Regions from separate parts of the Staphylococcus warneri genome, predicted to be linked through region 2. Evidence: predicted binding sites of a transcription regulator. Region 2 holds the regulator's gene; the other holds the start of a gene.
The links. Region 2 encodes Rex, which represses fermentation and respiration genes when NADH is low (regulators of the CRP and FNR family bind a similar motif). Its sites were predicted from a motif close to TTGTGAAATATTTCACAA; they were not measured.

Region 1 (9,673 bases), 720 kb from region 2:
GCTGTTTAAAATGGGGGACTTATATGCAAATAAAGAATGCTATTTATCAAGGGACTATAAGTGGTAAGCAAGTGGTTGTTGATCATGAACGTTTGAAATATAACAAATTTTTAATATTACCGGTGATAGTTGGTATTATTTTTATTTGCCTAGCAATGGTAGTGATGGTGATTATTATTAATCTAGCATTTCTAGTGGATCTAGTTTTTATAAATATTTTAGGTTGTATTGTGGGATTTTTTGTACCTGCCATACTTTTTAAGTATCTCCATAATCAGATCTTTATGAGGGAGATTACCTTAATTCAATTAGGTTGGGATCAATATGAATTACATGTAGGTAAGCAGAAATATATTGGCTATTACAAAGACGTAAAAAAAGCTATCTATGTAAGCTACCCAGGTAAAGCAACCATATTTATGCCAGATGCAGTAACAAAAATTAAAACATTTGATGGGACTTATAGAATTGCTGCAGTGAAAATGGAACAACAACAAACTGTACAAAAAATTAAATTTCATTTTGAACAAATGATTGATAAACATCAATCTTAAAATATAATTTTATATTTTTCACATTAAAATGAATGAAGCAACTTGGTAAAAAAGCGAAAAGAGATGTGTATTATAAGTTTTAACTTCATAATAGATTACAGGGAGGTTTGATCCTATCCTTATTAAAAATAAAGTATACATGTCAATCATCATTGTATTAATTATTATAAATGTAATATTAATATCGACTGATCAGGTCATAGCAAGTAACATTGGAAATAGGTTGATTTATATGATCTTTTTTATTAATTACTTATTAATAATTATAGGAGTTACCGTTAAAACTAAAAAGTGATAGTTATTATACTTACGTCTGACGTAAAACAATGATTTAATCGTAGTCACAATCGGTCGCATTTTTTATAGCTAATCATATTGAACAAATATTTCGTCCCACAACGCTCTCTTCAACGTACTCGCAATCATCTCTATGTTGAAGGGAGCTCTTTTATATATTCAACTACGGAAAAGGTGATACATATCTTCAAATTGTACCTATCCATATCTATCTTCTGATAACTCCTCAATGATTCATTCTCATCCTAATTCTTCATCCATATACATACACTTATATAACTTTGCATATTCCATCCAATTATTTATATATTATCCAAAGGCATTCAGTTCAAATAAATAAATTTTAAGCGTATACTTGAATTGTAAGCAATTAGAATTATGGGGGCATAAGAGATGAATTTTAAAAACGTAGTAGTCGCAGGTGGCGGTGTACTAGGAAGTCAAATCGCTTTCCAAAGTGCATTCCACGGATTTAATGTAACGTTATATGATATTAATGATGAGGCTTTAGAAAAAGTTAAAGAACGTTTGAATATCTTAAAAGGACGTTATTTAGATGATTTAGATACGACTGAAGAGAAAGTAGAACAAGCGTATCAATCAATCCAATTTAGTACTAGTATTCCTGATGCAGCGAAAGATGCTGACATTGTTATTGAAGCAATTCCAGAAGTTGTTTCAATTAAAACAGATTTCTATAAACAATTAGGTGAAAGTGCACCTGAAAAAACAATTTTCGCAACAAATTCTTCAACATTTGCGCCAAGTCAATTTAAAGATGTTACAGGTAGACCAGAAAAATTCTTAGCATTACACTTTGCTAATGAAATTTGGTTACGTAATACAGGTGAAGTGATGCGTACGGAAGATACTTCAGATGAAATCTTTAATGAAGTATTAGACTTTGCGAAAGCAATCGGCATGGTACCACTTCCAATCCAAAAAGAACAACCAGGTTATATTTTAAATTCATTACTTGTACCTTTAGTAACACAAGCAGGTTACTTACTAGGTAACGAAGTTGCAGATTATAAAATGATCGATAAAACATGGATGAAAGCGACAAACGATGAACATGGACCATTTGGTATGAATGATATCGTTGGTATCGCGACACATTTAAATATCAGAAAATCAAAAATGGATGAAAATTCACCAGAATGGGCTAAAAACTATCTTAAATTCTTAGAAGGTATGGTAGAAGAAGGTCGTCTTGGTAAATCTGTAGGTAAAGGTTTCTACAATTATCCAAACCCTGAATTCAAGAGTGACAACTTCTTTGATAATCCAAAAGAAATTAAATATTTAACACATGGATTCAAAAATATTACTGTAGCAGGTGGCGGTGTCTTAGGTAGTCAAATCGCATTCCAAACTGCGTCTGGTGACTTTAACGTGTCACTTTATGATATTAGTGATGATGCGATTGAAGCTGCTAAAGGCCGTGTAAAACAAATCAAACAAGATTACAAATCAGATATGAATGTGGATGACGCAACTGTAGACAAATTTGAATCAAATATTAGCTACTATACTGATTTAGCTGAAGCAACAAAAGATGCAGATTTAGTTATTGAAGTTGTACCAGAAAACACTGATATTAAAAAGGATTTCTATAAACAATTAAGCGAAGTTTTAAATGAAGATGCGTATATCGTTACAAACTCTTCTACATTAAGACCAAGTGACTTTGAAGACTTAACTGGTCGTCCAGAAAAATTCGCGGCATTACACTTCTCAAATGGTGTATGGCTTAAAAACACTGGTGAAGTCATGGTTGCAAGCAAAACAACAGAAGACACATTTAATAAAATCTTAGCATTTGCACGTGATATTCACTTAGTAGTGATTCCAATTCACAAAGAACAACCAGGATATATCTTAAATACGTTATTAATTCCATTACTTCATGCTGGACTTAAATTATTAGTTAAAGACATTGCAAATGTTGAAACAATTGATAAAACATGGATGATTGGATTCCATGCGGTTCATGGTCCATTAGCTATTGTAGATATCATTGGATTAAATACGATGTATCACATTTTAAATGCTATTTACCAAGAATCTAACGATGAAATCGATGGTAAAGTTGTTGATTTATTACAAAGTAAAATCGATAAAGGTGAATTAGGCCGTGGCGTAGGTAAAGGTTTCTATGACTATTCAAACGGTGCACCATATTTAGAACCAGATTTCTTAAAATAAGCATTCTGCATTAGTAGATGTAAAGATTCATTAGTGACAGTTCCCTTTAACAATTAAAATCATTCAATAGATGACATATAAATAATTTCCCCAGACCCCTTTACTATCCGCCGTAGTAAAGGGGGGGTTGCTATTGATTAAGCGTATCAAAAAAGCTCGACAGCGATCGCTACATTGATCTTTGTCGAGCTTTAGTCGGTTAATCACCATGCTAGTTTAATAAAAGGAGGTCTTCATATGCTGATTAACCATGGGATGAGGTGAATATGGGTTTATGGGATAAAATGATTACGCTAAAATTTGTTTACTGATAATCCAGTTTTTATGGTGTTTAAGCAAAATATTTTGCTCTTTCAATTCTTGAATAATATGGCCAGTTGTTTCACGTGAAATACTTGCAAGATCACTAATCATTTGAATTGTTAAAAATGATTTGATTTCATAAAATTCGTCGTTATCATAACCAATCATGTGACATAAATAAATTAATATTTTAATCACGCGTTCTTTTGCACTTTTAGAACTGAGTGCCATATGATATTCAATTTGTTGTTTCTGATTGTTACATAACAATTGGTAAATTCTAATAAACACTTTGTCATTGTTTCTACATAGATATTCAATAAGATCAATGGGAACGGCAATCATGATACAGTCTGTAATGGCTGTACACATTTCATTCGTCGTCTTCTCTTGAAAGAGGTTATGCATGGGGAATAATTTATCATCCTTGTTTAAGATGCGGTATACATCACCATTCATACTAAATTGTTCTCTTAATATATAACCATCAATCAAATAGTAAATATGTGTTAATTCGTCAGAAGAATAGTAAATGACTTGTCCTTTGTTATATTGTCTAACGATACATTCATTTTTGTAAGGTTGTAAAGCAACAGAAGGGATGTGAATCAATTGGGCAAGTCGTTCAAGACACTGATCACTATGATTTGTGATTATTGAATTATCGATTGCAATGCCTCGTGATTGGTTGTTTGTCATAAAGTCACCACCTTAGTGATTAATGCTCAATTTGTGTGCCAACATGTCCTTTGAATGCTTCATATGCATTATCTAAATTAGTGATAATCGCGCGTCGGCCTTCACCACTTTCAACAAAATCAATGGCAGCTTCGATTTTAGGAAGCATAGAACCCTCGGCAAATTTACCATCTTTGGCATATTGTTTTAACGTTGCAACGTCAACGTTTGTTAATGCCTCTTGATTAGGCTCGTTATAGTTGATATATACATGCTCTACGTTCGTTAATATCATTAAAGTATTAGCGTCGATGAGTTGTGCTAAGCGTTCACTGGCAAAGTCTTTATCTATTACAGCTTCGACACCTTCATATGTGTCGTTGCGCTTAATAACTGGTATGCCGCCGCCACCACATGCAATGATGATATTTTGATTCTCTACTAATGTACTAATGAGTTGATGCTCTAAAATAGACACTGGCAAAGGTGAAGGTACCACTTTACGGTAACCACGTCCAGCATCTTCCTTATAAGTTGATTCTGGATTGGCTTGCTGTAATTGCTCAGCTTCTTCTTTAGTGTAAAATGGTCCAATAGGTTTAGTTGGGTTAGACATACGGGGGTCATGTTCGTCGACCTCAACACGAGTAATTACTGTACCTGCACGTCTTGGACTCTTAATTTCAGCAAGTACTCTGTTGACTTCCGTCTCTATCCAGAATCCTATCATACCTTGGGTCATGGAACCACAAACATCAAGCGGCATGGCAGGGGTTTGTGGACTATCTGCTTTAGCTTGTTGGATTAACATCGTACCAATTTGTGGACCGTTACCATGAGAGATAACAATGTCTGCATCAGTATCAAATAAAGGTTTGAGTGCTTGCATTGTCGAACGTATTGCTTTTCTTTGTGCGTCAGCTGAGCCATCATCAGTTTGTAGAGCATTACCGCCTAACGCGATGACGATTTTGTTATCCATATCGTTCACTCCTTAATTAGAATACATTTACGGCACCAGTGATTAATCTAAAAATGCCGATGATTGCTAGAATTGTGATTAATACAAAGAAGATATAGTCAACCTTGCTTAAAGGTTTCCGGTTATTTTTTTGGACGGTTTGGTAAACGAATAAGCCTGGGATATAGAGCAACATGGTTAATAGTAAGTAATCTATACCCGCTGCATAAACGAGCCAAATCGCGTAAACAGAAGAGATAATACCAATAACCCATTGTTTCGTTGTAGCACGTTCCTTCGTTAAGTAAGTGTATTTAACTTGATAGAAAGCACTGAACATATATGGGATAAGGATCGCACTGGATGCGAGTGAAAAGGCGAATTGATAAGCACTCTCTGTGAATAACATGCTGATTAAAAAGATTTGTACTAATATATTCGTAATTAATAATGAATTGACAGGTGCTTTATTTTTATTTTCTTTTGCAAACCATTTAGGGAATAGGCCATCTTTCGCAACGACGAATGGTAATTCACCTGCGAGTAGTGTCCATCCTAACCAAGCACCTAATACTGAAATGATTAAACCAATGTTGACTAGTACTGAACCCCAATGTCCTACAATATGTTCTAAGACTGCAGCCATAGATGGGTTAGATAGTTCTGAAATATGATTCTGTTGAATGACACCTTGTGCGAGAACAGTCATTAAGAAATAGATGACTAATACAGAGATAAGACCGATCACAGTTGCAGTACCTACGTCTTTTTTACTTTTAGCACGGCTTGAAAAGACAACTGCACCTTCAATACCTGTAAATACCCAGACCGTTACAAGCATTGTACTTTTCACTTGGCCTAATGTGTCACCCCAACTGAATATGCCAGTATCGCCACTTGTCATGCCGTATAAACCAGCTTTAAAGGTCTCAAAGTTAAACGCACCAATCATACATACGATGACAAGTAAGATAGGGATGAGTTTGGCAACAGTAACGATACTATTAATAAACGCAGCTGTTTCTACACCTTTTAAGATGAGGTAATGCACGCCCCATAAAAGGATAGAAGCAACGATAATACTTGGTAAGGTATTTCCACCTTTGAAGATCGGGAAGAAGTTACCGACCGCTGACATTAATAATGTGGCATAGGCCACATTGCCTAGAAAGGCTGCAAACCAATAACCCCAAGCACTTGAAAATCCAATAAAATCACCGAACCCGGCTTGTTCATAACTATAGATACCACCGTCTAAGTCTTGTCTTTCATTCGTTAAGTTCTGAAAGACAAAGGCTAGGGAAATCATACCAATTGCTGTGATAATCCAACCAATAATGATGGCTAAACCACCAGCTTGATTACCCATATCTGAAATAATGTTAAATGCACCGCCACCAATCATTGAACCAATGACGAGACCAATCAAGGAGGTTTTACTTAATTTATTTCCATCTGATTCACTCATATGTCATGTCTCCTTTGAATAAATAAGCAGGTTCAGTTGTGATTCATATATAGGAGTTCAGTGATATGAGGGTATCGTAACCAAACCTGCGTCTTCTTTTTAATTGCAAACTATCCTAGCGTAGCCGCCATCACAGCTTTAATCGTATGCATACGGTTTTCTGCTTGATCGAATACTTTAGAATGTTTGCTTCTAAATATCTCGTCAGTGACTTCCATTTCAGATAAACCATAGTCATCTTTGATTTGTTGACCGTATGTGGTATTTGTATCATGGAAGGCTGGTAAACAATGTAAGAAAATCGTGCTATCTTTACCAGTTTTATCGAACATAGCTCTATTAACTTGATAGTCTTTTAATAATTTAATACGTGATTCAAACTCACTTTCTTCACCCATAGATACCCACACGTCAGTGTAGATAACATCGGCATCTTTAACACCTTCGTCAATATTATCTGTAATTGTGATTGAACCACCGTCTTGTTTGGCACGTCTTTCTGCAATATCAATATAGTCTTGAGATGGGAAGAGTGCTTTAGGAGAACAAATTGTTACGTCTACACCAAGCATTGGTCCAGCCACAAGTAGTGAGTTAGCCACATTGTTACGTCCGTCACCCACATAAGTAAGTTTGATGCCATCTAAATGACCAAAGTTTTCTTTAACTGTCATGTAGTCAGCTAACATTTGTGTTGGATGCCATGCGTCCGTTAAACCATTCCACACAGGTACACCTGAATATTTAGCTAAGTCTTCAACCATCTCTTGTGAGAAACCGCGGAATTCGATACCATCAAACATTCTTCCTAGTACTTTAGCTGTGTCTTCAACAGATTCTTTTTTACCTAATTGGATATCATTTTTTCCTAAGAATTCAGGATGTGCACCTAAATCGATAGAGGCTACAGTAAAGGCTGCACGTGTACGTGTAGAATTCTTTTCAAATAATAGGGCGATATTTTTATGATCTAAATAACGATGTGGGATCCCTTTTTGTTTATAATCTTTTAAAGTAATAGCGAAATCGATTAAATCGCTAAATTCTTTTTTCGTAAAGTCATCTTCTTTTAATAAATGTCTCCCTTTTAAGTTAAGTGGTTGTTGAATTTCTGACATGATTCATTCCTCATTTCTTTAAAATGTATTATTAAAGTGCATGTGTATACTGAATTAAATATCTTCTCTATATAATGGTTGGCTCATACATCTTGGGCCCCCACGACCACGTACTAATTCACTACCTGTAATTTCAATAACTTTAATGCCTTTATCACGTAATAATTGGTTAGATACATAGTTTCGGTCGTAAGTTACGACAACCCCTGGACGGATAGTCAATGTGTTAGAACCGTCATTCCATTGTTCACGGGCACCATCGATAACGTCACCATTACCTGTTGGGATAAATTCAATATTGTCGATGTTAAGCGCATCTTCTAATGTTTCTTTTAATTTGTTTGAGTGCGTAATTTTAATGTCTTGACCTTGTTCATCTTTTTCAATGGTGAAGATGTTCATGTTATCTTCTTCTTTGAAAATCGCAGCATGCATTGTAAATTTGTCGTAGTCAATCATGGTAAATACTGTATCTAAATGCATAAATGTACGGCTGTTTGGAATTTCGATGGCAAGTACTTTAGTAAATGTAGATTGATCATCGAATAAAATTTGTCTTGCTAAGCGTTCGATAGCTTGTGCAGAGGTACGTTCAGAAATACCAACTGCAAGTACATCTTTAGATAGAATTAATTCATCGCCACCCTCAATATTGAATGGTGAATTTCTATCTAACCAAACTGGGACATCGTCGTTTTTGAATCTTGGGTGATATTTCAAAATATATGTCATGAAGATAGATTCACGACGACGGGCACGCCAATACATACGGTTGATAGTCATTCCTCTACCTACAGATGCTTGAGGATCTCTAGTGAAGTAAAGGTTTGGCATTGGATCGAGATAGAATGGATAGCGGTCATCCATATATTCTACGAGGTGATTCGTTTCTAATTGAATTTCTTCTTTACGTACACCAGCCATAATTTTTTCTACCAGTTCTTGGTCATTTAATGTTGCGAATAGTTCTTTAATTTCTTTTTCATGACCGAGGACAGTCTTTTGTGATTCTTTTAAAATATCGTCGATAAATTGTTCGCGAACTGAGGCATCTGCAATGGCTTCTGCAGCTAGGTGTTCTAAATAGACAACCTCGACACCTTCATCTCTAAGTACTTGCGCGAAATGGTCATGCTCTTCTTGAGCAACTTTCAAATAAGGAATATCGTCAAATAGCAATCCACTTAGATGATCAGGAACTAAATTTTCTAATTCTTTACCTGGTCGTTTAAGTAATACCGTTTTTAATTTGCCGATTTCACTGTTTACGTGGATAGGTCCTTTTTCCATTGTTATTTCCTCCTTTGATTTAATACATCTAGAGTATAAAGCGCTTTCAACATAGAGATTGAGAATCTTTTCACAATGATAATGTCGAATATCTCATATAAAATATTTATTCAATGCAATTTGATGATAGATTATGCAATATAAACGCATAAAACCTATAACTACATGTATATTAAGTTAATACGATAATAAATAATTAATATAATATGATTTTTTATTCGATTGAATGTATGGATAGTCATGCATGATTAATTAACTATAAATGTTAAATCTATCTATATTTTAAGAAGATTTTTATACATCAATATAAAACTTTTTATAAAAATTGTTATAAATGAGAAATACTTCACATATTGTATGAAAGAAATTTGATATGGTATTTGTGATGAAGTTTGTCTGTATTTTGTGAAATATGCAGATAAAGGAGTAAATAAATATGAGAAAAAGTAAACGATTGGATTTAATATCGACAATTGTGAAAGATAATGACATACGTTCAAAAGCCGAAATTGTTGACTATCTTGATAAACATTTTGGTATCAAATATAGTGTGGCAACGATTAGTAGAGATTTAAATGAACTTAAAATATATAAAATGCCTACCGCCAATAATGATCGATGTTACCGAAAGTTTAATGATAATGCTCAAAACGAAGCGAAAACGAAACTTATAGCCTTTTACAATGATGAGATTGAAAAGGTCACAATTAAAGATCAATACCTTATTGTCAAAACATCGCCAGGATTTGCGCAAAGTGTGAACTTTTATATCGATCAACTCAATTTAAATGAGGTA
Region 2 (9,673 bases):
TTTCTAAAAATGTATGTCTTTATCATTGTCTTCCCCAACTTGCATTGTCTTTAGAATTCCTCATCGAAATCCTTTATACTTGGGCTACTTGAGCCGGTAAGAATGATGCTTCTATTTTATCATTTCTACTGGTATCGGTTCCATATAATTTGAATATATTCTTCATAATTTCACTGGTATCACAATGGTTTCTTCAATAGCTTCACCCTTTATCAATTGTCTAACTTCAAGCATGGCACGTTGTCCCGCTTCAAAATAATTAAACTGTATCGTTCGAATAATTGGTGAAACTATTTGTGTCATAGGGTCTCCACCAAATCCATGAATCATTGTTGGTTTTAATAATTGATCTGAATTAAAACTATATTTATGAATAGCCAATGCAATCGCATCGGTCGCACCTATAATGACGTCAGCATCATTGATCTTTGTTAACGTTTGTTCAATGTCTTGTAATGCTTCTTCATATTTAAAAGAGGTTTCAAATATATCTGGTTCAATTTGATATTTTGATAAGCCGTCGACTAATCCATTTCTTCTATGTACACCCACTGCAATGTCTTTCTCAGTAACACTAAAAAATACAACACGTTGTGGTTGGTTTTGACCTACCCACTCACCCACTTTTAATCCTGCTTGATAATCATCATGCGTGATGCTATGTAATCCAGGGTATTCTTGTCCAACTATAATGACAGGTACATTAGCTTTATCAATTACTTCCAAGTGTTTATTAGTAATATCGGTTGCCATTAAAATGATTGCATCCACTTTACTTCGAGATAAAGTTTCAATTGCTTCTATTTCCGCATCCATATGTAAACCAGTGTAGTTTAGTAGTAATTGATAGTTATGTCGTTGGCATTGATCTACTATACCTTTGACTGTTTCATCAACAGCGTAAGAGTTCATCCTTGGAATAATTGCACCTATAATACGTGTTTGAGTCGCTCTTAGACTTTGTGCAAACTGATTCGGTTGGTAGTCATGTTCATTAATAATTCTACTTAATTTTATACGCGTCTTTTGACTTACAGATCCATTATTTAAATACCTAGAAACTGTACTTTTAGATACACCTGCTAATTTTGCGATATCCGATATATTTTTCATAAAAGTTACTCACCCATCATATTTTGGAAAACTTATATTTATTCTATCATACATGTAATCGCTTTAAATACTATTTTCTAGTTCTTTGAAATGAAAAAGAGCACCCTATGTAGGATGCTCTGTCTATATTTATCAGTACTTTACGCTTTTTGAACAGTAATTGTCCAAGATGCATCACCGAGTTGTTCATAATTAGTAACAGGGTAACCATTTTCTGCCGCCCAATTAGGGATTGCCTCAGTTGCCTGTGTACAATCAAAATCAATTTTTAATTCATCGCCAAGATCTAATTCAGTCATTTTCTTTTGTGCTTCAATTAATGGGAAAGGACAAACCATCCCAACTGTACCTAATTCATATACCATTATAAATCCTCCTTACGTCGTTTGCGTTTGTTGTTTAACTGTTGTTTGTTGTTTTTTAGTCGATTGTTGTAATTGTTTCATAGGTTTAATAAAAATAAAGTAACTCATAAACCATACACCTAGAATCATTGAACCTAAGCCAATCCAACCTTGCCAACTCATTGTTGCCGTTTCAACTAAACCGTTACCGATTGAGCAACCACCTGCAACAGAGGCTCCAAAGCCCATTAAAATACCACCTATTGCACTATTTCTAATTGTTTTCTTATCTGGTAAACGCCATTTGAATTCTTTTGAACCTTTAGCAGCAATGTAGGAACCAAGGAATATACCTACAACTAAAAATGCGCCCCAATCAATGAGTTGAGTATTTCCAGTAATTAAGAAATTAACAATATTTGCTGAAGGCGTCGTAATTCCTAATCCATAATCTCTACCAGTAGAACTACTCATTGGCCAAGCTAATAATGCGATTAATCCAACTGCAATTGCTGCTACAAATGGATGATACCTTCTTTCAAATAAATAATGTCTTAAACCTGTATACTTTTGTTTTAATTTAGGAACTGCTACTTTAGGTTTTTTAAGTGTTTTAGTCACCAATATTAAAGTAATAATCGTTATAAGAATGACTAAAATCCAATTTGGAATATGCAATGTATCTGCCATACTAGCATTTTCATTTGTAGGTTGGTTAATTACTTTTAGAACTGGTGATAAAATACCTGTCTTAGTCATAGCACTTGTTAATGCATATAAAATAAGTGCAATCCAACTACCTATTAAACCTTCTCCTGCTCTATAATATGTTCCAGTAGCACAACCGCCTGCTAATACGATACCTATGCCAAAGACAAAAGAACCGATAACTGTACCAACAATTGGAAATGTATGTGCTGGAACATTAACTAAGCCTAAACTTGTTAAAATGAATAAACCAATACTTTGAACTGTAATCGCAACAAGCAAAGCATAAAACATTTTATTACTTTTTTGTACATACATATCTCTAAAACCGCCTGCTAAACAAAAGCGAGTTCGTTGCATTACGAATCCTAATAGTACACCGACAATCAAACCGCTTATAATCATCCAAACCATATTTTCACCCTTTTCCGATATAAATACTAAGTTATTTTACAGGATAAAGTGTTATATTTCAAGTTCACTATCTAAATTAGTTCTCCCAATGCATATCTTTATTGAATGTAGTTTTCACTTTACTAAAAAATAGTACACCTCTTTAAGATGTACTATTAAATATCGCTATTTTAAAGCGCTTGTATTTCATTTATATGATGAACTAACGTTTGTATGTCTTTTGATTTAAAATGACTGAATTTATACCAAGTTTGGTTATAATAAATAAATAATTTATGTCCTAGTAATCCCTTACGTACTTGGTAACGAATTATTTTTTTTACATCAATATCTAAATTTAAAGGATTATGATTTGTATAATATGACTTGAATATTAGTGTATGCTCGTTCAAAACCAATTGTCCGGGAATGTATATCAATGTAGGTAAATGAGCTTTATACATACAACTTACTTGAATCAAAAATTTACCATTCATAAAGAGTCCCCCTAATGACCAATATGCTATTTCATTGATTCATCATAATTTCTCATAAAGAATAGTAAGGACTGTAATTCAATACCTAAATCAATATGATGTACTTGAACATCATTTGGTGTACTTACTCTTGCTGGCGTAAAATTCATAATTCCTTTAATACCAGATTCAACAAGTTCGTCTGTAACACTTTGAGCAACATGTTCAGGAGTAGTGAGAATGACTACATCAATATCTTGTTTTGATAACGTTTGTTTTAAAGTCTTGCTATCTTTAACAACTACACGGCCTACTTGTTCACCGATGACATCTTGATTCACATCAAATGCTTCTGTAATTGTCATTTCATCGTGAATTGAAAAGTTATATGTTAATAATGCTCGACCTAAGTTACCTACACCAACAATTGCAATTTTAATATCATTACTACCACTAATTTCAGCTTTAAAAAATTCAATTAAACTATCTATATTATAGCCATAACCTTTTTTACCTAATTCGCCAAAATATGAAAAATCTCTACGAATCGTAGCTGAATCTATTTGTAATGCTTCGCTAATAGCTTTAGAATTAACACGGTCAATACCTTTAGTTTTTAGATTACTAACAAATCTATAATATAACGGTAAACGTTTTAAAGTTGCTCGAGGAATTTTAACGTTACTTGCCATTTTATTTGTCTCCCTTCGACACTAAACGGTTTCAATTTAATTTTATGTATATATGTTTGCAACAATAAAAATCCAAATAATTGTTTACAATGAATACTTGCTAATTATACATTAATAAAATTTAAAAATAAATATCCTAGTTTCAAGACACAGCTTAATACTGTAAAATAAATATTAATATGATAAACAAATATTTAAACATATCAAACTATATGTATAGTTTATAATGATATCGCATATTTAGAAAGGTGAAGTCGGATGATACTTTTACAACTTAATGACATCTCTAAATCGTTCGTTGGTGAAGATATCTTTACTAACGTTGATTTTGAAGTAAAAACAGGCGAACGTATAGGTGTTGTTGGACGAAATGGTGCCGGTAAATCAACACTTATGAAAATCATTGCTGGCGTTGAAGATTATGATAGTGGTCATATTTCAAAGATTAAAAATCTTAAGATGGGCTATTTGACACAACAAATGACACTAGACTCTAACGCCACTGTATTTGAGGAAATGTCAAAACCATTTGAACATATAAAAAATATGGAATTATTAATCAAACAAGAAACCGATTGGTTAGCTGCACATGCAGATGCGTATGATACCCCTACTTATCAAGCACATATGGAAAAATATGAATCTTTATCAAATCAATTTGAGCAACTAGAAGGTTATCAATATGATAGTAAAATTAAAACAGTTCTTCATGGGTTGAATTTTAATGAAGATGACTTTAATAAACCTATTAATGACTTCAGTGGTGGTCAAAAAACAAGATTATCACTGGCACAAATGTTGTTAAATGAACCAGATTTATTATTACTTGATGAACCTACCAACCATCTTGATTTAGAAACCACAAAATGGTTAGAGGATTATTTACGCTACTTTAAAGGTGCAATTGTCATTATCAGTCATGATAGATATTTCTTAGACAAAATCGTTACACAAGTTTATGACGTCGCTTTAGGTAGCGTCAAACGATATATTGGTAATTATGAACAATTTATTCAACAAAGAGATAAATATTATGAAAAACGTATGCAAGAATATGAAAAACAACAGGAAGAAATTAAAAGATTAGAAACATTTGTAGAAAAAAATATTACAAGAGCTTCAACAAGTGGCATGGCAAAAAGTCGTCGTAAAACCCTAGAAAAAATTCAACGTATAGATAAACCTATGATTGATGCAAGAAGTGCCAATATCCAGTTTGGATTTGATAGAAATACCGGAAATGACGTCATGCATATCAAACAATTAGAAATTGGTTATGATGATACCCCTATTACTAAACCTATTAATATGGAAGTATCCAAAGGCGATCACATTGCAATTATAGGGCCAAATGGTGTCGGTAAAACCACTTTGATTAAAACCATTGCTCAAAGACAACGTCAACTCGGTGGCGAAGTCACATTTGGTGCTAATTTGAAAATTGGTTACTATGATCAAAAACAAGCTGAATTCAAATCAAATAAAACCATTCTAGATTATGTGTGGGACCAATATCCAAATATGAACGAAAAAGATATTCGAGCAGTATTAGGACGCTTTTTATTCGTACAAGACGATGTCAAAAAAATCATCAATGATTTATCAGGTGGTGAAAAAGCAAGACTACAACTAGCCTTGTTAATGTTACAACGTGATAATGTACTTATTTTAGATGAGCCTACCAATCACCTCGACATAGATTCAAAAGAAATGTTAGAACAAGCTTTAGAGCATTTTGCAGGTACTATAATATTTGTATCCCATGATAGATATTTCATCAATCAATTAGCCAATAAAGTATTTGACTTAGATCATGATGGTGGCAAAATGTATCTTGGTGACTACCAATATTATATTGAAAAAACAGAAGAAGCTGCTGCTCTAAAAGCTAAAGCGGAAAGTGAAATTGAGTCTACAAATAACCCAAGCACCAAACAGAGATCGACATCATCATATGAAAATCAAAAACAACGTCGTCGCGAACAACGCAAAATAGAACGTGAAATCGAGCAACGTGAAGCTATCATCGAATCATGTGAAGCAAAGATCGAAGACATTGATTATCAACTTACACAACCTGATGTTTATAGTGATCCTATTAAATCCAATGAATTAGCGGAATTAAAATCAAACACCGAACAAGAATTAGAACAAGCAATGATGGAATGGGAAGAATTACAAGAAAAATTATAAATAACTATTATTTTACTAGACATTAAAAAGTAGAGTTTCTACTTTTTAGTGCCTTTTTTCTATCGTTTTATTGATTATTATTAACAATGATTATTGCCTATATGAAAGCTATCCACAGAGTTATCCTAGTTATCCACAAGTAATATGTAACTATTTTTAAAAGTTATTCAGATGAAAATATACTATATCCACAAAAATTAACACCACTTATCCACAAGTTGTGCACTTATTGTTGATAAGTACGCATGTTCCCTATTGACATAACTTCTAACTTCTCATTATTATCATTGATTGTTTCATATTAAATGATATGAAATAATTAAAATAACTATACATAAAGGAGTTTTTCAATGGACGATGTACAGTTATTTTTATTATTTGTATTAGGCGTTATTATTTTAACCACCGTCGTTAGTATTATTACATCAATCGTCAATAGAAGACAGTTCATTAATAAAATTAACGGCTTATGGCCTAATCAAGAAAAGATAGAAAAATTTATTAGGCCAAATGCGAAATATGATTATCAATTTCAAACTTATAGTGATCATTATAATGAACATCAACTTGTCGATGACAAAACTTGGTCTGACTTAAATATGGATGCCTTATTTCAAAGTATGAATTTCAATTTCACAGCACTTGGTGAAATGCGTTTATATGCTACTTTACGTAGGATGTATAAAGTAAACAATAAAATATTACTTAAACGTTTTAAAGAAGATACATCGTTTAGGAATCAAGTTTCATTACGGTTAGGTTTAGTAGGTAAAAGTGTTTATCCCCATTTTCCCGATCAACTCACACCTATTAAGTGTCAAAAAATATTTATGCTAGCACCATTATTACCGATTATCGCTTTAATTTATACATGCTTTGATGCGTCAAATGGCATTCTGATATTCGTCATAGCTTGCATGATCAATATCATTTTATCGGTCAGTTTAAAACGAACATTTGAACAAGATTTAAAAACCATTTTTTATACTGCTTATATTTTAAAACAGTGTTAAAAATCTTACTGAGATAGAGGGAACACCACAAGTAGACGTCAATTTCAATCACTTTAAAACTGCACGTTATTTGAGTGGTATATTAGCCAAAATCGAAAGCGTAGACTTAGCATCAGCCTTTGTTTTATTGATTAAAACTATATTTATGTTAGATTATCTAATTTTCCATACTATTCAGCATAGTTACTATAAATACATAAATGAAGTATTAAAATGCTATGATTATATAGGCCATTTAGATAATCATTATGCCATTGCTTTATATCAAGAGACATTGCAAGAATATTGCGAACCAGAAATCATTCAATATAGTAATACTCATCAACAATTATGTAAATTTAATCAACTTGTACATCCATTAATCAACAATGCTATTCCAAATGATTTAAATCTCAATCGAAATATTTTATTAACAGGCTCGAATGCGTCTGGTAAATCAACCTTCATGAAGACTGTTGCACTTAATCTTATTTTGGCTCAAACAATTGACACTGCGACAGCCTCTCAATTTAAATATGTGCCTGGATTAGTATATACATCAATGGCTAATGCTGATGACGTCTTATCAGGAGATAGTTATTTTATGGCTGAACTAAAATCAATTCGTCGTTTATTCAATATTTCTACGGAGAATCAAGTATACTGCTTCATTGATGAAATATTTAAAGGAACCAATACTACGGAACGTATTGCCGCTTCCGAATCAGTATTAACCTATTTATCTCATCTGCCTAATTACTACGTATTAGCAGCAACTCATGATATTGAATTATCAAATTTATTAAATATATCTTTTACAAATTACCACTTTAATGAATCAATTAAAGATGATTCCATTGCGTTTGACTTTAAAATCAAACCGGGTAAAGCTAATACAAGAAATGCAATCGAATTGTTAAGACTGACACAATTTCCTTCTGATATTTATGAACGTGCCAAACAACAAGTTAAGGATATATAATAAAAAGTCAGTAGTACGAGAATATATTTAATCTCGCACTACTGACTTTTTAATTATGATAAGGTTTCAATTGAAAAATCTTCAATATCAATGTTATTTTTTCCGTTCATTGACATATCACTACGAATGCCTGCTAAATAAAGATAATGACCTGCTGCACCAATCATCGCTGCATTGTCAGTACATAATTTCGGTGTAGGTATGGTTAATTGAATTTGATTGTCTTCACATTGTTTAGCAATACTTTCTCTTAGCCCACGATTACTTGCCACACCACCAGCAACGATTAATCGTTTAACATTATACGCTTTGCAAGCATGTATAGCTTTAGTCGTTAACACTTCAACAACACTGTTTTGGAAGCTTGTAGCAACATTTTCTGGTACAATCTCTTGTCCTTTTTGACGTTGATTATGCAATTGATTAATAACTGCGCTTTTTAGCCCACTAAAACTAAAATCATAACTTCCCTTTTCTAACCAAACTCTAGGAAATTGATACGTATCTTCACCTTTAGCTGCTAATTGATCAATTTGAGGTCCACCTGGATAGGGTAAATCAATGGTACGTGCTACTTTATCATATGCTTCACCTACAGCATCATCTCTTGTTTCACCTATGACTTCAAAATTTAAATGATTCTTCATATAAACCAATTCTGTATGACCACCAGAAACGATTAAAGCCATCAATGGAAATGTTAACGGTGTTTCTAAATGATTCGCATAAATATGTCCTGCAATATGGTGAACTGGTATTAACGGTAAATCATATGCAAATGCAAGTGCTTTTGCCGCATTAATACCTATGAGCAACGCACCTATAAGTCCAGGCCCTTGAGTTACAGCAATAGCATTGATATCATTCATAGTCACATTTGCAGTTTGTAAAGCGGTATCTATTGTCGTCGTAATCCCTTCGACATGGTGACGACTAGCAATTTCAGGTACTACACCGCCAAAGCGCTTATGACTTTCAATTTGGCTTAACACTGTATTAGATAATATTTCTGTACCATTTTTTATAACACTTACACTTGTTTCATCACAACTTGTCTCTATTGCTAAAATTAATGTCTGTTGCTTATTCACGTAAATTCACCCACATGACTAATGCATCCTGCCCTTCTCCATAATAATTTTTTCGTTTTCCACCAAATTGAAAACCTAAATTTTGATAAACATGTTGAGCGACTGTATTATCCACTCTTACTTCTAAACTCATTACATCACATTGATGACTTGCATAATTCATGACATATTTTAATAACAATTGTCCTAAACCATATCCTCTAAAATGCTCTGAAATGGCAACTGTTGTAATTTGTGCTTGATCAATAACAACCCATAACCCTAAATATCCAATAATCGCTTGATTAAATTCTATAACAAAATAATTAGCAAACTCATTCTTTACGATTTCATGATAAAATGCATCAATTGACCACGAACTATCATTGAAACTGCTTCTTTCAATGTCAAAGACTGCTGGAACATCATCTTTATTCATTCTTCTAATATTTAATTGTTCTTCTGTTGGTCTATCCAATTTCTTTCCGCCTCAGTTATTTTATGATATTTAGGAACAAAACTATGGATATCAGTGGGCTCGGTAATTAAATTTTTCATGACTGACGCTTGTGGTAATTGATTAATCCCCTCACCATCTATTAAATGTGCTAATTTAACTGTATCTTCACCGATATATACATAGGGTTGATTAAGTTCATGTAATTTCTGCTTCAAGTCATTAATTGAAATATATTGATCATCTAATACAG

Region 1: arcA (arginine deiminase) is a predicted target of Rex. The motif match lies at 8,936-8,953, and genes of this name have one in related genera.

What each region holds. Positions count from the first base shown of each region.
Region 1 covers NZ_LR134269.1:111,841-121,513, forward strand. The annotation lists gene EL082_RS00530 (hypothetical protein) at 24-554, shown strand; gene EL082_RS00535 (3-hydroxyacyl-CoA dehydrogenase) at 1,245-3,059, shown strand; gene EL082_RS00540 (Crp/Fnr family transcriptional regulator) at 3,348-4,061, opposite strand; gene arcC (carbamate kinase) at 4,081-5,022, opposite strand; gene arcD (arginine-ornithine antiporter) at 5,039-6,469, opposite strand; gene argF (ornithine carbamoyltransferase) at 6,580-7,587, opposite strand; gene arcA (arginine deiminase) at 7,642-8,877, opposite strand; gene EL082_RS00565 (arginine repressor) at 9,314-9,673, shown strand, end outside.
Region 2 covers NZ_LR134269.1:835,616-845,288, reverse strand. The annotation lists gene EL082_RS04100 (LacI family DNA-binding transcriptional regulator) at 163-1,113, opposite strand; gene EL082_RS04095 (sulfurtransferase TusA family protein) at 1,254-1,478, opposite strand; gene EL082_RS04090 (YeeE/YedE family protein) at 1,491-2,579, opposite strand; gene EL082_RS04085 (hypothetical protein) at 2,750-3,055, opposite strand; gene EL082_RS04080 (redox-sensing transcriptional repressor Rex) at 3,082-3,726, opposite strand; gene abc-f (ribosomal protection-like ABC-F family protein) at 3,985-5,919, shown strand; partial or broken gene EL082_RS04070 (MutS-related protein) at 6,270-7,893, shown strand; gene tsaD (tRNA (adenosine(37)-N6)-threonylcarbamoyltransferase complex transferase subunit TsaD) at 7,947-8,984, opposite strand; gene rimI (ribosomal protein S18-alanine N-acetyltransferase) at 8,977-9,441, opposite strand; gene tsaB (tRNA (adenosine(37)-N6)-threonylcarbamoyltransferase complex dimerization subunit type 1 TsaB) at 9,414-9,673, opposite strand, start outside.